One region of the Rosettibacter sp. KY25 genome, then DNA from elsewhere that is predicted to be linked to it. Evidence: riboswitches for the same ligand, from Rfam matches in the RefSeq annotation. Region 1 holds a riboswitch; each other region holds the start of a gene.
What was found. A riboswitch is a leader RNA that binds a small molecule or an ion and turns the genes downstream of it on or off. The one in region 1 is predicted to bind thiamine pyrophosphate.
Positions count from the first base shown of each region.

Region 2: another riboswitch for thiamine pyrophosphate. It lies ahead of AC27L2_RS02335 (TonB-dependent receptor); the one in region 1 lies ahead of thiC (phosphomethylpyrimidine synthase ThiC).
Region 3: another riboswitch for thiamine pyrophosphate. It lies ahead of thiO (glycine oxidase ThiO); the one in region 1 lies ahead of thiC (phosphomethylpyrimidine synthase ThiC).

Region 1 is NZ_BAAJAO010000003.1:28,232-31,977, forward strand. Features, by position in the region: gene AC27L2_RS02630 (DNA-3-methyladenine glycosylase family protein) at 1-140, shown strand, start outside; gene AC27L2_RS02635 (RNA polymerase sigma factor) at 164-727, shown strand; gene AC27L2_RS02640 (zf-HC2 domain-containing protein) at 720-965, shown strand; TPP riboswitch at 1,012-1,127, shown strand; gene thiC (phosphomethylpyrimidine synthase ThiC) at 1,200-2,498, shown strand; gene AC27L2_RS02650 (AIR synthase family protein) at 2,500-3,567, shown strand; gene thiD (bifunctional hydroxymethylpyrimidine kinase/phosphomethylpyrimidine kinase) at 3,572-3,746, shown strand, end outside.
Region 2 is NZ_BAAJAO010000002.1:202,098-205,843, reverse strand. Features, by position in the region: gene AC27L2_RS02340 (LysM peptidoglycan-binding domain-containing protein) at 1-699, shown strand, start outside; TPP riboswitch at 762-857, shown strand; gene AC27L2_RS02335 (TonB-dependent receptor) at 933-3,413, shown strand; gene AC27L2_RS02330 (thiamine diphosphokinase) at 3,410-3,746, shown strand, end outside.
Region 3 is NZ_BAAJAO010000021.1:23,648-27,393, reverse strand. Features, by position in the region: gene thiE (thiamine phosphate synthase) at 1-624, opposite strand, end outside; gene thiG (thiazole synthase) at 617-1,396, opposite strand; gene thiS (sulfur carrier protein ThiS) at 1,440-1,655, opposite strand; gene thiO (glycine oxidase ThiO) at 1,683-2,801, opposite strand; TPP riboswitch at 2,868-2,962, opposite strand; gene nirD (nitrite reductase small subunit NirD) at 3,187-3,540, opposite strand; gene AC27L2_RS11550 (uroporphyrinogen-III synthase) at 3,610-3,746, opposite strand, start outside.

The DNA.
Region 1 (3,746 bases):
TAATGTTAAATTACGGATTGAAAAATTTGCCTGATAGCAATAAAGTTATAAAAATTGCAAAAGAAAAGAACTGGCATCCATACTGTACTGTAGCAAGCATCTATTTGTGGAAGAGTTTGAATAATCAACCTGAATCTTAATTAAAATAACGGCATCATACTCAATGGACGAAAAAGAATTAATTGAAAAAGCACAAAAGGGGGATAGAAAAGCATTAACTGAGCTTGTAAAAATGTATGAGCAGACAGTTTATAATTTTTCCTTTAAAATCTGCCGAAACAAAGAAAGAGCTGAACATACAATGCAGGAAACTTTTTTGAGCATGGTAAAAAATTTACATCAGTTCAGTGGTGATTCAAAGTTATCGACATGGCTTTATCGTGTTGTGGCAAATCATTGTTTAATGCTTGCCCGTTCAGAAAATAAATATGGATTTACATCTATTGATGACGACGAAGCATTAATTGATGAAAAAAATTTTGCGGATTGGAAAGTTACTCCAGAACATGTAACAGAAAATAATGAATTAAAACAAATTCTTGATGAAGCTATACAAAAACTTGCACCGGAATATCGAATTGTATTCATGTTAAGAGACGTTGAAGGATTGTCTACAGAAGAAACAGCCAAAATAGTTGAACTTTCTATTCCAGCTGTAAAATCAAGATTGCACAGAGCAAGAGCTTTTTTGAGAAATGAATTAAATAAGAGATTAGCTTATGAATAAACCAACATGTAAAGATGTTATGATGCATATATGCGATAATCTTGGTGAAGAACTAAATTCACCAACATGCATAGAAATTAAAACTCATTTAGAAAGTTGTGATAATTGTCAGCATTTTTTCAAATCAGTTGAAGATACAATTCAATTTTACAGAAGATATAATGTGCAGCTGTCTGAAGATGCACACAACAGATTACTTGAATTTTTGGGATTAAAAGAGAACGCTTCTGATACCTGAATTTATTTTCTTGTTCATTTGATTATCAAATAAAAATTTTAGAACTTTGCAATACCGAGGAAGCTGGGGACAACCCGGCTGAGAGGAAGTCTAGAATGCGACTTCGGCCTTTTGAACCTGATCCGGGTAATACCGGCGTAGGGAAGGTAATCAAAAATTCCTTTCTCTCTAAGCCTATATTATCCCCTCATTGCTTCCATCGGTTTTAATCTTATTAAAATTAGGGAGGTTGAAATGACACAATTAGAATTTGCTCAAATGGGCAAAGTTACGGAAGCAATGAAATATGTAGCAGAAAAAGAAAATAAATCTCCACATGAAATACTTGAACTTGTCAGAAGTGGAAGAGCAGTGATCCCTGCAAATATAAATCACATAAATCTTTCGAACTTTACAGCCATTGGTGAATCTCTTACTGTTAAAATAAATACAAACATTGGTACATCTTACGACTACATAAATATCGCTGAAGAAATTGAAAAAGCTAAAATTGCCATTGAATATGGCTCAGACACTCTTATGGATTTATCAACTGGAGGAGATTTAAAGTTTATTCGAGAGGAAATACTGAAAGTTTGCACAATCCCACTTGGTACAGTACCAATTTATGAAGCTGAATTTACCGCTGCAAAAAAATCATCTATTTATGATATGACACCTGATGATATTTTTAATGTCATTGAAGAACATGGAAAACAAGGAGTAGATTATATAACAGTTCATTGTGGTATCACGATGGAAACATTGAAAAGATACCAGAACGAAAAAAGAATTACCGGTATAGTATCTCGAGGCGGCGGTTTAATTGCAGCCTGGATGCTTAAGAACAAGGAAGAAAATCCTTTATATAAGTATTATGACCGACTTCTTGAAATTGCTCGTGAATATGATATGACATTATCACTTGGCGATGGATTAAGACCAGGTAGTTTGAATGATTCAACTGACAGAGCACAAATTGCTGAATTAATGATAATTGGCGAATTAGTAGAAAGAGCAAGAAAAGCTGGAGTTCAAACAATGGTTGAAGGACCGGGTCACATTCCACTTAATGAAATACAAACTAATGTTCAGATTCAAAAGAAACTTACAAAAGGAGCTCCATTTTATATTCTTGGAATGCTGCCGACTGATATTGCAGCAGGATTTGACCACATAGCAGGTGCAATTGGTGGTGCACTTGCCGGTTGGTACGGTGCTGATATGCTGTGCTACATAACTCCTGCAGAACATGTAGGATTACCGACAGTTGAAGATGTAAAAAATGGAGTTATAGCTTTTAAAATTGCTGCTCATATTGCTGATATAGCTCGAGGGAATAAAGATGCACTTGAAAGAAATAAAAAAATGAGCGAAGCCCGTTACAAATTGGATTGGGATAAACAATTTGAATTAGCATTATATGGTAATGAAGCAAAAAAAATTTTTCATAGTCGAGCAAGCAAAACAGAAGCTTGTTCAATGTGTGGTCCTTTCTGTCCAATGAATTTAGTTGAAAATACAATCCGCAAAAATAAATTGGTCGAGGTCTAATATGAAGAAAGTCGAATTCCCTGCAATTGGCAAAATTAGTCCTGAATTTTTTAATCATTATATTTATCCGCAACTTGGTGCAAAAAGAAATGATGTTTTAATTCCTCCTTCTCATGGAATAGATATTGGGATTGTTCAAGTATCAAATGAAACTGTGATGGCAATTACTACAGACCCAATTTATATTGTTCCTCAATATGGCTGGGAAAAAGCAGCCTGGTTTGCATGGCACATTCTTGCAAGTGATGTTACAACAAGCGGATTTCCTCCTGCTTATGCAGTTTTTGATTTTAATTTACCAATGAATATTACCGAAGATGATTTTGAAAAAGTTTGGAAAGTAATTCATCAAGAATGTGAAAAATATGGAACTGCTGTTGTAACAGGCCATACAGCTCGTTACACAGGAACAGATTATCCAATGGTTGGCGGAGCTACATTTATTGCCGTTGGACCAAAGGATAAATATTTGACTCCCAAATTTGCTATGGAAGGAGATTTAATTGTAATAACAAAAGGAGCTGCAATAGAAGCAACAGGAATTTTTGCTAACACTTTTCCAAATTATATTAAAGAAAATTTGGATGCTGATATTTTATCAAAAGCAGAAAATTTATTTTATAAAATGAGTACTGTTGATGATGCTTTAACAGCAGTAAAAATTGGAGTAAAAGAAGAAGGGGTAACATCTTTACATGATGCAACCGAATGTGGAGTTATTGGAGGAGTGTTTGAAGTTGCACAAGCAAGCAATAAAGGAATTATTATTTATAAAGATAAAATTCCTGTGTTGCCAGAAGTTAAATCTGTATGCGAACTGTTCGATATGGACCCTTATATTTCAATTAGTGAAGGCACATTAGTAATTACTGTAAGACCACATAAAGTTGATTTACTTGTTAATGAATTAAATAATCAAGGAATTGACTGCGCAGTTATTGGTGAGATACTTCCTTTTGAAAAGGGAAGATGGATTGTAGAGAATAATCAAACTAAACAATTAGAACATCCACGAGTAGACCCATTTTGGCAAGCAATAGCCCAAGCTTTTGAAATGAAAATTAATTAGAAAGATGAGAACAATTCCAAAAGTATTAACAATAGCTGGAAGTGATAGCAGTGCTGGTGCTGGCATTCAGGCAGATTTAAAAACTTTTATGGCATTAAATGTTTACGGCACAAGTGCTGTCACTTCCATTACTGTTCAAAACACAAAGGGAATAGAAACTGTATATGATTTGCCTGGAT
Region 2 (3,746 bases), on a different contig from region 1:
ATTGCAGCTAAATATGGTGTTACTGTAGCTCAATTAAAAGAATGGAATAATTTAAAAAGCAACAGTATTCATAAAGGGAAAAAATTGATTGTTTACTCAGGCAATCCCAAAAATTTAGCCTCAAATTCTTCTTCGAATAGAGCTGTAACAAGATATACTGTTCGTAAAGGAGATTCATTAAGTGAAATTGCAACTAAATTTGGAGTTACAATTGCTCAGCTGAAAAAATGGAATAACTTAAAATCGAATTCAATTCGTCTTGGACAGGTTTTAACAATTCATGGTAAAGATGATATTCGTTCTTATGGTGATAACACTTCAAAAAGAAATTCAAATGTTATAAAATATGTTGTGAAAAAAGGGGATTCAATTGGAAAGATTGCACAGAATTATAATGTTTCGATTAATGATATTAAAAAATGGAACAACTTAAAAAATAATAAAGTAGTAGCAGGAAAAACTTTAATACTCTACACAGATAATGTAGCGGATGCTAAATCAGAAATTAAATCAAAGAATAAAGAACTTGTAGCAAAAAATAATTCTAACGAAAAAGTAAAAATTCATAAGGTAAGAGAAGGTGAATCACTCTGGACAATTGCCAAACTTTATAAAGTTCTTGTAGCTGATATAATGTCGTGGAATAATCTTAAAAGTGATAAAGTAAAAATTGGTCAGATACTGAAGATTAGAAAATAATTGAATAATTAATTACATTTGTTCAGCAAATTTTAATTAACTAATTAGTTCTTAAAAAATAAAAAAGTCGTTAGGGGTGCTCCATTAAAAGGGGCTGAGATTATACCCTTGAACCTGATCTGGGTAATGCCAGCGTAGGGAAACGGTAACAAGAATAATTAAGTTACGCCGTTTTCCTTAAAAACGGCTTTTTTATTTCTTAAAATCTTGCAACAGCAAGAAGGAGGAATAAAATGAAAAACTTAATTATTCTTTTTTTGTTTTTATTAAATAATATTTATGCCCAAACAATATTAACTGGAAGAGTTTTAAGCTCTTCAAGTAAACAACCATTGTATTTAGCTAATGTTGTAATTAAAAATACAACTATTGGAACAAGCACAGATGAAAATGGGAAATTTACACTTAAAGGAGAATTCAAGAATACTGATAAATTGTTAATTTCATATCTTGGCTATGAACCAAAAGAAATTTTAATTGATGATTTACTTAAATCACCAGATAAAAACATTTTTCTTGAAAGTAAATTAATTATTAGTCAAACTGTTCTTGTAAAAGGTTCAATTGCTAAATCAGGAATTACACCAATTAGTTATACTAAACTTGAGCGAAGCGAAATTGCAGATGCATATACATATCAGGACATCCCGGAAATATTAAGTTATACTCCATCCGCAACTTTTTATTCTGAAAATGGAAATGGGCTTGGATATAATTATTTGAGCATTAGAGGATTTGACCAGCGCAGAATTTCAGTTTCCATTAATGGTATTCCTCAAAACGATCCCGAAGACCATAATGTTTATTGGATTGATTTTCCAGATTTACTTGAAAGTACAGAATTAATTCAGGTGCAAAGAGGAGCTGGCTCTGGAATTGCAGGTTATGCTGCAATTGGTGGTGCAATTAATATTATTACATCAACTTTTTCTGACCAGCCTCGTATAGAATTCTCTTCTTCAATTGGAAGTTTTAATACACGAAAATATTCTGCTGCTGTTTCGAGCGGATTGATTAATAATAAATATTCTGTTTATGCAAAACTTTCACAAACATTGAGCAGCGGATATCGCAATTCAAGCTGGGTTGATTTGAAATCTTATCATCTCTCCGCAGTTCGTTATGATGATAATTTAATTACTCAAATAAATATTTTTGGAGGTCCTCTTGCTGATGGTCTTGCATATACTGGATTACCAAAATTTGCAATAAAAAATAAAAATCTTCGTAAAGCTAATTATTCTTACTGGGAAGCTGATGATAAAAATTATACTTATACACTTGAAAGACGTCCAGATGAAATTGAAAACTTTTCACAACCCCACTTTGAATTATTAAATGAATTCAAAATGAATGATAAGATAACTTTTAATTCGGCATTATTTTTAGTTCTTGGCAATGGATTTTTTGATTATGATGGTTCATGGGGCGATACTACATATTTCAGATTAACTAAAGAAAATGGTTTTCATCCAATTCAAAATCCTGGAAATGTTTTAATTCGTGCAATGGTAGAAAATAAACAGTGGGGATGGATTCCTCGTGCGAGCATTAAGCATAATGATGGTGAGTTAATTATTGGCGGTGAATTCCGTTTCCATAATTCTGTTCATTGGGGAAGTATAAATTATGGAGAAAATTTACCTCAAGGTCTAACCAAAGACTTCCGCTATTATTATTATGAAGGTGGAAAAGATATTTTGAACTTCTTTGTAAATGAAAATTATCAGCTATCATCAAAAATAAATTTACTTGCAGAAGCACAGCTCTCATATCACAATTACAAAATCAAAAATGAAAGATATGTGAATAATAATTTTAGTATTGACGACCTCTATTTCAACCCAAGATTTGGAATAAATTATCGTTACTTGCCAGATTGGAATTTCTATTTTTCATTTGCAAGAGTTACAAGAGAACCGAGACTCAAAAATTATTATGATGCTGCTGAATCGAGTGGAGGTGCAGTTCCACAGTTCGAAACAAAACCAGATGGTTCTTATGATTTTTCAAAACCACTTGTTAAACCTGAAACCATGAATAATTTTGAAATTGGTTCCTCATACTCAAAAGAAAATTTATCAGCATCTCTAAATTTGTTTTACATGTTATTTAATGATGAAATTGTTAAACGAGGACAGGTCGATAGATTTGGTCAGCCAATTACAGGTAACATGGAAAGAACAATTCATTATGGTCTGGAAGGAACATTTTCTCTAAAGCATAATGATATTATAGAACTTACACTAAATGGTTCATGGAGCAAAAATTATATAAGCAGTGGTGCTGCATATTTTTATAATAAAAAAACCGGCTCAACTATAAAATTGGATTTATCAGGAAATCGAATAAGTGGATTTCCTGATGTTACTTTCAATGCAATCTTAAAAATTAATTATGAAAACTTATTAGTTCAGTTAACTGGCAAGTATGTCGGCTCGTTCTTTACAGATAATTACGACAATAAACTTGCTGATTATTTAAAAATTTATTCTAAAGTAGCAGATTATAAAGACAATAAAGTTGATGCATATTTCGTTGCAAACTTTTATGCTAGTTATAATTTATTTATAAATTCTTATTTGAAAAATATTAAGTTGTATGTGCAGATTAATAATATATTTGATAATCTCTATGCAGCATATGGAATTGGCAAAGAATTTTTCCCTGCTGCCGAAAGAAATTATTTATTTGGAGTTAAATTAGGTTTATGAAAAAATGCATAATACTTGCAAATGGCGAGCCTCCGAAAAAATCAATTATTAATTTTTTAGATAGCAAAGGTTATTCAACTTTGATATGTGCTGACGGAGGCTCCAACTCCGCTTTAAAATATGATTTGATTCCTGATGTAATCATTGGCGATTTAGATTCTATTCTGCCCGAAACTTACGATTACTATTTTGATAAATGCAAAATCATTAAAATAAGAAGCCAAGATGATACTGATGTAGAAAAATGTGTGAAGTATGCAATTAAACAAAAATTTAATGAAGCAATTTTAATTGGGGCAACCGGAGATAGATTAGACCATTCATTTGGAAATC
Region 3 (3,746 bases), on a different contig from region 1:
TAATTCCCCGAGAACTTCCTTATATTCCTCAATAACTTTAGGAATATTATTAGATGACATTATTGAAGAAACGACAGCTACACCAAACGCTCCTGCATCAAGACATTCTTTTGCTTTTCCGGGGGATATACCTCCTATTGCAAAAACAGGTAATTTTATAGATGAAGTAATTTCTTGAAGTTTATCTATACCTTGAGGTGGACCATAAGTTATTTTTGATGGAGTTGAATAAATTGGTCCAAAGACAATAAAATCTGCACCATCTAATTCAGCCTGATAAGCACTTCTTAACGAGTGTACACTTACACCAATAATGCATTTTGGCAAACGTTTTTTAACTATTTTAATAGATAATCCATTCTCCTTGCAATGAATACCTTGCGCATTTGTTTTAATTACAATATCAATATTATTATTAATAAAAAGTTTTGCATTTGTGGTAGAAGTAACAGAATAAATTTGATTAGCCAAGTTTAAGAGTTCATCATCTGATAGATCATTTTCCCGAAGTTGAACAGCTTTGACACCAGATTCAACTGCTTGTTCAATTACATTTTGTAGTGATAAATTTGAACATAATTTTCGATTGGTTATAAGATATAATTTAAAGTCAATCTTAAACATTTCTACCTATGATGCCATTAACAGGACTTGAAGCTGTAGCATAAAGTTTCTTAGGAATACGGCCAGCTTCAAAAGCTAAACGTCCAGCTTTGGCAGCATTGCACATAGCTTTAGCCATTTTGATTGGATGTTGTGCACAAGCTATTGCGGTATTTAATAGAACACCGTCAGCTCCAAGTTCAAATGCAATTGCAACGTCTGATGCTGTTCCAACACCTGCATCTATTATTAAAGGTAAATTAATCAATTCACGAATAATCTGAATATTATACGGATTACGAATACCCATTCCTGAACCAATAGGAGCTCCTAAAGGCATTATAGCTGCACAACCTAAATCTGCTAATTTACGGCACGTTACAGGGTCATCATTACAATACGGAAGAACTATAAAATCATCTTTTATTAATTGTTCTGCAGCTTTAAGTAATTCTGGTATATCAGGGAAAAGTGTTTCATCATCACCTATAACTTCTAATTTAATCCAGTTAGTTTTTAGTGCTTCTCTAGCAAGTTGTGCTGTCAAAATAGCTTCCTTTGCAGTATAACAACCAGCAGTATTAGGAATTATAAAAAAATTATTATCGACCAATAGTTGAACCAAATTTTCATTCGAAGGATTATTCAGATTTATACGCCTAATAGCAACTGTTACAATTTCTGTTTCACTTGCTTTTAATGCTTCTAACATAATTTGAGGGCTAGGATACTTTGCAGTACCAAGAATTAACCTCGAATTAAATTTTTTATTGGCAATTATTAATTCACTCATAACCTTCTCTTAGTTTTTAATTAAAAAAATATTTAACAAATATTTAACCACCCTGAACTGCATGGATTATTTCAATTACATCACCTGATTTTACTATGGGTTTATTCCAATCATCTTTTTTGACAACATTTTCATTTACTGCTATTGCTATACCATTAAGATTATTTTTTATGTTCAAATAAGTTAGGAGTTCTTCAAGTGAAAGATTTTCATTAGTTATATTTATTATTTTCTCTTCTCCATTAATAATTAATTTCATAGCAGATACCTTTTTACAAATATTATTTTAAAAAAATCTTGAAGGTTGAAATGGTTTTATATAATCAATAATTGTATTAGTCATAATTAATTCTTTCATACCATAAGCAGTTATAGGTGTTAAAAGAATTCCATGACGATAATGGCCTGTAGCAAAATACAAATTTTCAATCTTTGATTTACCTATTATAGGAGCATTATCACGGCTTCCAGGCCTCAACCCCACACTTAATTCACTTATAGCAAGTTCATATACAAATGGAGCTGCTTCCCATGCACGTCTCAAAAGCCACATTATTTCTCCAGCAGTTGGAGTAAGATCAAAACCCATTTCTTCACTCGATGCACCTACTAAAAGCCTTCCATCTGATTTTGGTGTAAGATAGACATCCGGAGCTCGTATTATATGAGTTAATTTGCAAGAGTCATTCATACTTAATGAAATAATTTGTCCTTTTACTGGTCTAACAGGTGGAAGTATTTCTTCCGATAATCCCTTTATTTTTTTTGACCAGGAACCAGCAGCCAATATAACTACACTATTGGATGTATCTAAAAAAGAATTATTAACTTTAATTCCTACAACTTTATTATTGTTTAATTTTATTTCATCAACAAGTTTATTTTCGTAAATATGCCCCCCTCGTTTTACAAATGCTATTTTTAATGCTTCAATTAAAGCGCGATTATCTATTTGAGCTTCATCAGGAATCCAGAGGGCAGCAATAGTTTTTGGAGATAACAGGGGTTCTATCTCACGTGCTTCATCACCATCTAACCAATAAACCGGAAATTGATTTTGAACATAAAAATTATAAAGACGCTGGATTCGTTCAACATCATCTCTATTAAAAGCAATAATTAAAGTTCCGCATTTATCAAGGTTCAAAGAAATACCAGAATCTTCTTTTAATTCGTCAAGAAATTTTGAATAAAGGCGAAGACTTTCTTTACAAAGTTCAAAAAGTTCTAATCCTTCAAAATACGATTCCGCATAAGGAGCCAGCATACCTGCAGCAACCCAACTGGCTGCTTTACCAGCTGAATGAGATTCGTATATTTCAACATTTTTTCCATTACGTATTAATTGCCAGCCAACTGCTAATCCTATTATTCCTCCCCCGACTATGTAAATTTTTTTTTCCATTTTCCTAGTTGTGATATTTATTTAATAAAAAAGCCGTTTCCTTTTAATTGAAGAGGAAAACGGCTATAAAATTTCTTTCCGTTTCCCTCCGCTGGTATTACCCAGTTCAGGTTCAAGGGTTTAATCTCAGCCCAGAATTTTGGGCACCCCTAACGGAATTACTCTTTATTATTTGATAATTAAATTTATTGCATCTTATATCTTTTGTCAAATATTTTATTAAAGCTGAATCGCATCTATTATATTCCCAATGATTATAATACTTATTTTTGATATAACAGAAAATAAAATCCAGTAAAAGAATTTTTCACTTTATAGCAATGAATTTCTTAGATATTTTTCATTAATAATTTTTTAATTAACTAACTCAAATAATTGTTATAAATCATTCATCATCAATCCCGATATATACTCTACCATTTTCTATTTTAACTGGGTATGTGTCAATTTCATAACCTTCTCCATCAAGATTATATCCCGAGATAAGAGAAAAATTTTTTTTATGAAACGGACAAGCTATTTTAGGTTCTCCATTTTTATCACCTATTATCCCTCTTGATAAAGCCAACTGATTTTTATGAGGACATAAATTTTGTACTGCATACCATTCACCACGAGAAGTAAAATTAAATAATGCAATTTGTTTATCCTCATATTTTACACATACACCACCATTTTCTGGCACATCATTTACCGAGCAGGCATATATCCATATTTTTTTTTCAATTATATCTATCATATATATCCCCCTTTCTTTGTTAATTAATGTGTATTTATTCTTATTATAAAATTTAGGTAGTGTGGTAAATCACTTCTTTTGAATTACTTCATTAATTGCTTTTATAAGATACATTAATTTGGGCGGGTTAGATTCTTTGGTAATATTAACTCCAAAATTTTTAAGTGCTGATGAACATACAGGTCCTATCGATACAATTAATGTTC